2 linked regions of the Indioceanicola profundi genome follow. The protein of the gene in region 1 interacts with the protein of each later gene in a pairwise test. Links are inferred from orthologs where the notes say so. Each region holds a gene or a part of one and is shown in the gene's direction. Other genes may lie near its edges.

Evidence for each region.
Region 2: the proteins of ligA (region 1) and leuS interact in binary tests that used the Escherichia coli proteins (3 or more experiments, as listed by UniProt). The link is inferred for Indioceanicola profundi from one-to-one orthologs.

What each region holds. Positions count from the first base shown.
Region 1 is NZ_CP030126.1:648,284-653,166, reverse strand. Bases 1,153-4,079 are described here. They hold ligA (NAD-dependent DNA ligase LigA), read left to right. Parts: upstream 1,153-1,507; coding sequence 1,508-3,652; downstream 3,653-4,079. Other genes in these bases: DOL89_RS03135 (GIN domain-containing protein), read left to right, coding at 3,824-4,079; purU (formyltetrahydrofolate deformylase), read left to right, coding at 1,153-1,424. Outside these bases: DOL89_RS03150 (2'-5' RNA ligase family protein), read left to right, coding at 1-466; more of purU, read left to right, coding at 564-1,152; more of DOL89_RS03135, read left to right, coding at 4,080-4,648; DOL89_RS03130 (hypothetical protein), read left to right, coding at 4,699-4,883. UniProt on the Escherichia coli protein: DNA ligase that catalyzes the formation of phosphodiester linkages between 5'-phosphoryl and 3'-hydroxyl groups in double-stranded DNA using NAD as a coenzyme and as the energy source for the reaction.
Region 2 is NZ_CP030126.1:3,064,954-3,070,062, reverse strand. What follows is about bases 1,345-4,497. They hold leuS (leucine--tRNA ligase), read left to right. Parts: upstream 1,345-1,675; coding sequence 1,676-4,297; downstream 4,298-4,497. Other genes in these bases: lptE (LPS assembly lipoprotein LptE), read left to right, coding at 4,299-4,497; DOL89_RS14695 (DUF3576 domain-containing protein), read left to right, coding at 1,345-1,588. Outside these bases: DOL89_RS14700 (porin), read left to right, coding at 1-931; more of DOL89_RS14695, read left to right, coding at 1,076-1,344; more of lptE, read left to right, coding at 4,498-4,826; holA (DNA polymerase III subunit delta), read left to right, coding at 4,944-5,109.

The sequences.
Region 1 (4,883 bases):
CTTCCGCCTGTTCGATGATCTCCGCCGGGCGCATTTCCCGGCGGAGCGGAACCTGATTCCGGCGCATGTGACCCTGTTCCACCACCTTCCGGGTCCGCAGGCGGAGGCGATCCGGGGCGATCTGCGCCGGGTCTGCCGGGATACCGAGCCCTTCCCCGTCGAGGTGAATGCCATCAAGTCGCTGGGCCGCGGCGTCGCCTACCATCTCCGCAGCCGGGCGCTGGACGAGTTGCGCGACCGGCTGTCCGATCTGTGGTTCGACTGGCTGCTGCCGCAGGACCGTCAGGGTTTCCGACCCCATGTCACGGTGCAGAACAAGGTGGAGCCGAAGCTTGCCAAGGAGACGCTGACCCTGTTGCAGGCCAGCTTCACGCCCTTCACGGCTCGCGGCGAGGGGCTGCTGCTCTGGCGCTATCTCGGCGGGCCGTGGGAGCCGGTGGCGGAAACCCTGTTCCGGCGCGGATGACAGCACCGCACGGGCGGGAGATAGGACGATTTGTCCGGTGACGCCTGTCGCCACGGGGCTATGCTGCTCGGGCCAGCCGCCTTCCAGGGATGCGACCATGACCGACGACCAGAGCTATATCCTCATCGTACGCTGCCCGGACCGGAAGGGCATCGTGGCGGCCGTGGCCGGCTATCTGGCGGACAACGGCGCGTCCATCACCGAGTCGAACCATTTCAACGACGCCCTGGCCGATTATTTCTACATGCGCACGGTGTTCCGGCCGGACGGGCCGATGCCGCCGCTGGACGTGCTGCGCCAGGGTTTCCAGCCCATCGCCTACCGCTACGGCATGGATTGGGAGCTGCACGACGTCACCACCGTGCCGCGGGTCCTGATCCTGGTCTCCGGTTTCGGGCATTGCCTGTACGATCTGCTGCACCGGCAGCGGTCGGGGGCCATCCGCATGGACATTCCCGCCGTCATCTCCAACCATGAGGACATGCGCTCCTTCACGGAGTGGAGCGGCATCCCCTACCACCATCTGCCCGTCAAGGCCGCGAACCGCGCCGAGCAGGAGGCGGAGATCGTGCGGATCGTGGAGGAGCAGCGGATCGATCTGGTGGTGCTGGCCCGCTACATGCAGGTGCTGTCGCCGGAACTGTCGTCCAGGCTGGCCGGGCGCTGCATCAACATCCACCATTCCTTCCTGCCGAGCTTCAAGGGCGCCAAGCCCTACCACCAGGCTTTCGAGCGCGGGGTGAAGATCATCGGCGCCACCGCCCACTACGTTACCAACGACCTGGATGAGGGCCCGATCATCGAGCAGGACATCCAGCGCGTGGACCACACCCACACGCCGGACCAGCTTGTGGAGATCGGCCGCGACATCGAATGCTCCGTCCTGGCCCGCGCCGTGCGCTGGCATCTGGAGCGGCGGGTGATCCAGGCCGGGCGGAAGACGGTGGTGTTCCGGTAGAAAGCCCCCACCTGCCGCTTGACCTGCCCGCCCCCGGCGGATGAATTTGCGCGGGCCTTTTCCTGATCCATGGTTCCCGCCCGATGGCCGCATCCGCGCTCCGCACCGTTCCGGTTTCCGATCTCACCCTCGACCAGGCCAAGGCGGAGCATGACGCGCTCGCCGCGGAGATCCGGCATCACCGCGATCTCTATTACCGCAAGGACGCGCCGGAGATATCGGACGCGGAGTACGATGCGCTGGAGCGGCGGCTGAACGAGGTCGAGGCGCGGTTCCCGGAACTGGTGACGGAGGACAGCCCAACCCAGACGGTGGGAGCCGCCCCGTCCGCCGGCTTCCGCAAGGTCCGCCATGCCGTGCCCATGCTCTCGCTGGGCAACGCCTTCGCGGCGGAGGATGTGGACGGCTTCGTCGACCAGATCGTCCGTTTCCTGAACATGAAGAGCGTGGACGGGCTGGAGTTCGTGGCGGAGCCGAAGATCGACGGCCTCTCCCTCTCCATCCGCTATGAGAACGGTGAGCTGGTCCAGGCCGCCACCCGCGGCGACGGAACGGAGGGGGAGGACGTCACCGCCAATGTCCGCACCATCGCCGAGATTCCGAACAAGCTGAACGGCCCGGCCCCGGCCCTGCTGGATGTCCGCGGCGAGGTCTATATGGACCGCAGCGACTTCTTCGCCCTGAACCAGCGTCAGGCCGAGGCGGGGGAAAAGGTGTTTGCCAACCCGCGCAACGCCGCCGCCGGCTCGCTGCGCCAGCTCGACCCGAAGATCACGGCCAAGCGGCCGCTGCGCTTCTTCGCCTATACCTGGGGCGAGCTGTCGGAGCCGCTGGGGGCCACGCAGTGGGAATGCCTGGAGCGGCTGAAGGCCCTGGGCTTCCAGGTGACGGCGCAGAGCACCTTGTGCCGCAGCCGGGATGAGCTGCTGGACTATTACGCCCGCATCGGGGCGGAGCGGCCGTCCCTGCCCTTCGACATCGACGGCGTCGTCTACAAGGTCAACCGGCTGGACTTGCAGGAGCGGCTCGGCTTCCGCACCAGGACGCCGCGCTGGGCCACGGCCCATAAATTCCCGGCGGAGCAAGCGCGCACCATCCTGAGGAAGATCAGCATCCAGGTCGGCCGCACCGGTGCCCTGACCCCCGTGGCGGAGCTGGAGCCGATCACCGTGGGCGGCGTCGTGGTCAGCCGCGCCACCCTGCACAATGAGGATGAGATCGCCCGCAAGGATGTGCGCGAGGGCGATACCGTGATCGTCCAGCGCGCCGGCGACGTGATCCCCCAGATCGTCGCCACGGTGGCGGAGGCGCGCCCCGCCGATGCCCAGCCCTATGTCTTTCCCGACCATTGCCCCGAATGCGGCAGCGTGGCCGTGCGCGAGGAGGGCGGAGCCGTCCGCCGCTGCACCGGCGGGCTGGTCTGTCCGGCACAGGCGGTGGAGCGGCTGCGCCACTTCGTCGGCCGCGATGCCTTCGACATCGAGGGGCTGGGGATCGAGCGCATCCAGCTCTTCTTCGAGCAGGACCGCATCCGCCAGCCGGCGGACATCTTCACGCTGGAACGGCGGGAGGAGCAGCGGATCGACCGGCTGGTCAGCATGACCGGCTTCGGCAGGAAGTCGGTGGAGAACCTGTTCCGCGCCATCGACGCCCGCCGCCGCATCCCGCTGGACCGCTTCATCTTCGCCCTGGGCATCCGGCAGGTGGGCGAGGCCACGGCCAAGCTGCTGGCCCGCGCCTACCGTACCGTGGAGCATTGGACGGAACGCATGGAACAGGCCGCCGCGGAGCGCGCCGCCAATCCGGAGGAGATGAAGAAGCCGGAGCTGGTGGGCGAGGCCTATGCCGAGCTGTGCGCCATCGAGCAGATCGGCATCTCCGTCGCCGACGACATCTGCGACTTCTTCGCGGAGACGCATAACCGGGAGGCCCTGGCGAACCTGCTGCGCGAGCTGGAGGCGGTGGAGGAGTATGTCCCGCCCCGTGCCGCGGCCGGCAGCCCCATCGCCGGCAAGACCGTGGTCTTCACCGGCACCCTGACCACCATGGGGCGGTCGGAGGCCAAGGCCAGGGCGGAGTCGCTGGGGGCCAAGGTCTCCGGCTCCGTCAGCGCCAAGACGGACTTCGTCATCATCGGCGCCGATGCCGGGTCCAAGGCCGCGAAGGCGCAGGAGCTGGGCCTTCGGATGATGAGCGAGGAGGAGTGGCTGGCCTTCATCGGCGGGTGATGGCCGGGGCGGCGGGAAAATCACCACCACCTTTTCGCCGCTCCCGCCATGCGGTGGCGTAAATCGCCACGCACCCGCAGTCCATGTTTCGCAGATTTCCAAGCTTTCCGCCATTGGCACGCCCCTTGCTGATCCCAAGGCCAGATCATGCCTTCAGCAAGGGATACCGCCATGTTCCGCACCACCGCCGCAGCGATTGCCCTCCTGGCCCTGACCGCCGCCCCCGCCCTGGGTGCCGAGAGCCATAGCTTCGCGGCCAAGGAAGTCAGCCTGGACGGGCTTCTGGGCACTCTGCAGGTCACCGTCGATCCAGCCGCCACCCAGGTCTCGGTCAATATCGACGGGCCGCAACGCTGGTTGGAAGAGATCAGCGTGAGCCTGGACGGCGACCGGGTTGAGATCGTGCAGGACGACCGGCCGAACCGCGTCCGGATGAAGGACCGGGAGGACTGGCTGGCCGTCACCATGACTGTGCCGGCCGGTACCGAACTGAGCCTGATCGACTATATCGGCGAGGGCGAGATCGGCGATCTGGCCGGGGCGCTGACCGTGGACGACATGCAAGCCGGCAATCTGAAGGTCGGCCGCGTGACCGTGCTGGACCTCGGCATCTCCGGAAGCGGCGACGTGACGGTCGCATCGGCCGATACGGCCAGCATCGCCATCAGCGGCAGCGGCGATGTGGATCTGGGCGATGTGAGCCGCGACCTGTCCGTCGCCATCAGCGGGTCCGGGGACATCCAGGTCGGCCGCACGACCGGCAAGGTGGAACTGGCGATCAACGGTTCCGGCGATGTGGAGGTCACGGAGGTGAACGGCCCTGTCTCTGCCGGCATCAGCGGCTCCGGCGATGTCCGCTTCCGCGGCGGGGTCGCCGATCCTTTCAACGTGTCCATCTCCGGCTCCGGCAATGTGAGCATGGACGGCATGGCCCGCAACCAGACCATCAACCAGTCCGGCTCCGGCAGCGTGCGCGTCGCCAACAACGACCGCTGATCCGCAGCTTCAAGCCGCGACCGACCGTCCACCCCGAAAGGACCGACGCCATGACCCTTTCCCGCTTCTGCCGCGTGGCCGGCACGGCCGCCCTCTTCTCCCTCGCAACGTTTCCGGCTTTCGCCTTCGGGCCGGAACGGTTCCAGGCGGACTCCATCGAGGTGGAGAACCTGCTCGGCACCCTGGACATCCGCGTTGATGCGAACGCCAAGGACATCACCGTCAGCGCCGACGG
Region 2 (5,109 bases), 2.4 Mb from region 1 along the record:
CCCCGCCCCCGGCGGCGACCGCTGGAGCGCCTATGCCGGTTACGGCCTGACGGGCGAGATGGAGGTCACCACGGACAGCGGCATGCGCTACGGGCTGGTGGGCACCATCGGCTCCGGCGATTATGAGCGCAGCCTGAACCGGCCCGGCACCAACGAGAAGGTCACCCTGAACGAGGGCTACATCTACCTGACCAGCGCCTGGGGCGGGCTCCGCATCGGGGATGAGGACGGGGCGGCCAAGCGGGCCATCGACCTGATGCCCCTGATCGGCGGCGGTCAGTTCGACGGCTACTGGACCGGAGGCGCCGGGGCCGAGCCATTCGCCGACCATCTGGGCCGCAACAGCGACGATGCCACCAAAATCCTGTACGAGACCCCGCGCCTGTTCGGGCTGCGCGCCGGCCTCTCCTATGCGCCGGAGCGGGACAGTCTGGTGGAGGATCTGAAGGACCCGTCCTTCGTCCCGGCGGAGGATGATTTCTGGGAATTCGGCCTGAACTACCGCGGCGACGCGGCGGCCGTCAGCTATGAGCTGGCGGCTGGCTACGGGTTGGGTGAAGGCGGTGCGCCGGGCGTGGACGATACCCGCCATCTCAGCCTGGCCGGCCTGCTTCTCTATGGCGGGTTCAGCGCCGGGGCGGTCTGGTTCGACGACGAGGTCGGGCTGCCCGGCGGCGGCGGAACCGATGTCAACGGCCTGACCCTGCAAGGGAACTATGAGAACGGCCCCTATGGCCTGACCGTCTGGTGGCAGACCCAGGAGGCCGATGCCATATCCGACTACGAGGCCTATGGGTTGGGCCTGTCCTGGCGGGTGCGGCCGGAAGCCACGCTGGGGCTGGATCTCGTCCGCTATGCGAACGAACCCGTGGGCCCGGCCAACAACGACAAGGGCGTCGCGGTGCAGGTGTCGGGGACGTTGCGGTTCTGAGGGGCGGCTGTTTGCAGGACCGTCGACGCTGTCAACGGTCCTCCCTTCCCCGCACCAGACCAGCCCCCCGAATCCGCCGCCTTGCCTCGCGGCGGCTTTTTTGCTCTAAGGTGTGGCTTCCTGATATCCCCGGGTGGTTTGCACATGTCGCGTCGCGTTTCCCCGTTCGGCCGCACTCTCCTGCTGGGCACACTGGTGCTCGGCCTGGCCGGTTGCTCGACCCTGGAAAGCTGGCTGACGCCGGAGGAGGAGCAGGTTCCCGATCTGGCCGCAACCCGCATGAACACCAGCGATGCGGCGGGCATGACGGCCGCCGCCGTGCCGGGTGCGCGCGTCGGGGTGAACGCCTATCTGTGGCGCGCCAGCCTGGACACGTTGAACTTCCTGCCGATCCTGCAGGCCGATCCCTATGGCGGCACGATCCTGACCGACTGGTACAGCCCGCCCTCCACCCCGAATGAGCGGTTCAAGGTGAACCTGCTGATCCTGGACGCGGCCCTGCGTGCCGATGGCGTCCGCGCCACCGTGTTCCGGCAGGCGCTGGACCCCCAGGGCAACTGGCGCGACGCGCCGGTGGCGGCGGAGACGGCGACCCAGCTTGAGAATTCGATCCTGACGCGGGCCCGTCAGCTACGCGTCGCCTCCGCCCCGAACTGAGCACCGCCCCGGCGGGCGCCGACCCCCCTTCGTTCTTCCAGACCCTGGGGGTGTCGCCCCGCCCGGCGCGACACCGGCACACCAGAGATTCCGAGAAGAGAGGGGACGATGTCCCGCTACAACGTTGCTGAGACCGAGAAGAAGTGGCAGTCGGTCTGGGAAGAGCGCCGCTGCTTCGAGGTCGAGCCGGACCAGAGCCGGCCCAAATACTATGTGCTGGAGATGTTTCCCTATCCGTCGGGGCGCATCCACATGGGGCACGTCCGCAACTACACCATCGGCGACGTGATCGCCCGCTACAAGCGGGCCCAGGGCTTCAACGTCCTGCACCCGATGGGCTGGGACGCCTTCGGCCTGCCGGCGGAGAATGCGGCGCTGGAACGGGGCGTCCACCCCGGCAAATGGACCTACGAGAACATCGCCGCCATGCGCGGCCAGCTCAAGACGATGGGTCTCGCCATCGACTGGAGCCGGGAGATCGCCACCTGCCGGCCGGAATATTACCGGCATGAGCAGAAGATGTTCCTGGATTTCCTGAAGGCCGGGCTGGCCTACCGGAAGGAGAGCTGGGTCAATTGGGACCCGGTGGACAACACCGTGCTGGCGAACGAGCAGGTGGTGGACGGCCGCGGCTGGCGCACCGGCGCCCTGGTCGAGAAGCGCAAGCTGTCCCAGTGGTTCCTGAAGATCACCGAGTTCGCGGACGAGCTGCTGGAGGCCCTGAAGGGGCTGGAGCGCTGGCCGGACAAGGTCCGCATCATGCAGGAGAACTGGATCGGCAAGAGCCAGGGCCTGCGCTTCTTCTTCCGGCTGGAGGGCGGCCCGCTGGGTGCCGCGGCGGAGGATCTGGAGGTCTTCACCACCCGTCCGGACACGCTGTACGGGGCAAGCTTCGTCGCCATCAGCCCCAACCACCCGCTGGCCGCCAAGGTGGCGGAGCAGAACCCGGCCTTGGCCGAGTTCATCGCCGAATGCAACCGCATGGGCACCAGCGAGGCCGCGCTGGAGCAGGCGGAGAAGCGGGGCTTCGACACCGGCATCAGGGCGGAGCATCCCTTCGTGCCGGGCTGGATGCTGCCCGTGCATGTCGCGAACTTCGTGCTGATGGAATACGGCACCGGCGCCATCTTCGGCTGCCCGGCGCATGACCAGCGCGACCTGGATTTCGCCCGCAAGTACGATCTGCCGGTGAAGCCCGTGGTGGTGCCGGCCGGCGAGGACCCGGCCGTTTTCCAGGTGGGCGACGAGGCCTATACCGGTCCCGGCACCATCCAGAATTCCAGCTTCCTGGACGGCATGTCCGTGGAGGAGGCGAAGAGCGCCGCGATCGCGAAGATCGAGGAGATGGGCCGCGGGCAGGGCACGACCATGTTCCGCCTGCGCGACTGGGGCGTCAGCCGCCAGCGCTACTGGGGCTGCCCGATCCCGGTGATCCACTGCCCCGCCTGCGGCGTGGTGCCGGTGCCGGAGGATCAGCTTCCGGTCACGCTGCCGGAGGATGTGACCTTCGACCAGCCCGGCAACCCGCTGGCCCGCCATCCGAGCTGGAAGCATGTCGAGTGCCCCGGCTGCGGCGCGGATGCGGAGCGGGAGACGGACACCTTCGACACCTTCATCGAGTCGAGCTGGTACTTCCTGCGCTTCGCCGACCCGCGGAACGAGGGCACGGCGTTCGAGCCGGGCAAGGCCGGCTACTGGCTGCCGGTGGACCAGTATATCGGCGGCATCGAGCATGCGGTTCTGCACCTGCTCTATGCCCGCTTCTGGACGCGGGCGCTGGCCCATTGCGGCTACGGCACCCAGCCGGAGCCCTTCGCCGGCCTGTTCACCCAGGGCATGGTGACGCACGCCACATATCAGGACGCCGCCGGCAAGTGGCTGTTCCCGACCGACGTGGAGACGCGCGACGGGCAGGCGGTGAGGGTGGATGACGGCGCGCCGGTCACGGTCGGCCCCGTGATCAAGATGTCCAAATCCAAGAAGAACGTCGTCGATCCGCAGAACATCATCGAGACCTACGGCGCCGATGCGGCCCGCCTGTTCATGATGTCGGACAGCCCGGCGGAGCGCGACCTGGAATGGACCACCGCCGGCATCGACGGGGCCTGGCGCTACATCAACCGTCTCTGGCGGCTGGTGACGGAGCCGGGCTTCGATCTGGCCGCCGCCGGTGCTGCCCGGCCGGACAGCTTCGGGGAGGCCGCCACCGCCATCCGCCGCGCCGCCCACAAGGCCGCGGCCGGGGTGGGGGAGGATATCGAGGGCTTCCGCTTCAACAGCGCCGTCGCTAAGGTCCGCACCTTCACCAACGCCCTGGGCGATGCCTTCACCGGTGTGGCCAAGTCCGGCGCCGGGCCGGATGAGGCCTGGGCCGCGCGCGAGGCGCTGGAGATTCTGGCCCAGCTCGTCCAGCCGGTGATGCCGCATCTGGCGCAGGAGCTGTGGGCGCAGCTTGGCCATGACGACCTGCTGGTGGACCGCCCCTGGCCCAAGGCCGACCAGTCCCTGGTGGTGGATGAGAGCGTGACCGTGGCCGTGCAGGTCAACGGCAAGCTGCGCGCCACCATCCAGCTTCCCCGCGACGCCGCCAACGATGCCGCACAGGCGGCGGCGCTGGCCGAGGAGGGCGTGCAGAAGGCGATGGAGGGCAAGACCGTGCGCAAGGTGGTGGTCGTGCCCAACCGCATCGTCAATGTGGTGGTGGGCTGAGGTGCGGCGGCAATCCTCCATAGCCGCCCTGGCGGCGCTGGCCCTGCTGGGCCCAGCCCTGTCGGGCTGCGGCTTCCGCCCGGTCTATGGCAGCTATTCCGCCGCCGCGGTCTCAGGCGCCGAGCTGGGGCAGGTGGCGATCGAGCCGATCGGGGAGCGCAACGGGCAGGTGCTGCGCAACCTGCTGATCGACCGCTTCTATGCCGACGGCCGCCCCGCCAGCCCCAGCCACCGGCTGCTGATCCGGCTGGCGGCGACGGAGGAGGATCTGGGCATCCGCCGCGACGCCACCGCCACCCGCGCCCGCATACGGCTGGTCGCTGATTACGAGTTGGTGGACGGGACCACGGGCCAGACCGTGTATCGCAGCTTCAGCCGCGCCGTGGTCAGCTACAATCTGCTGGAAGCGCAGTATGCCACGCTGGTGGCGGAGCAGGACGCCTATGAGCGGGGCCTGACCGAGCTGGCGGAGGACATCCGCACCCGCATCGCCCTGTTCTTCACCCGCGATCCGGCATCCGAAGAGTAGGTCGGTCACGCACAGCGTGGCCGACACCGGGGCCGGGAACGTCGGCCACGCTGTGCGTGACCGACCTACGCAGGGCGCGCTATCCTCGTCATCCCATCAAGATCGGCCCCTGCATCCATGAAAGTCCAGCCGCGCAACGTCGATGGCTTCCTCCGCCGCCCGCCGCCGGACATCCGCGTGGTGCTGGTCTACGGGCCGGATACGGGGCTGGTGCGGGAGCGGGGGGCGGTGGCGGCCCGGTCGGTGCTGGACGACCTGTCCGACCCGTTCCGGGTGGCGGAGA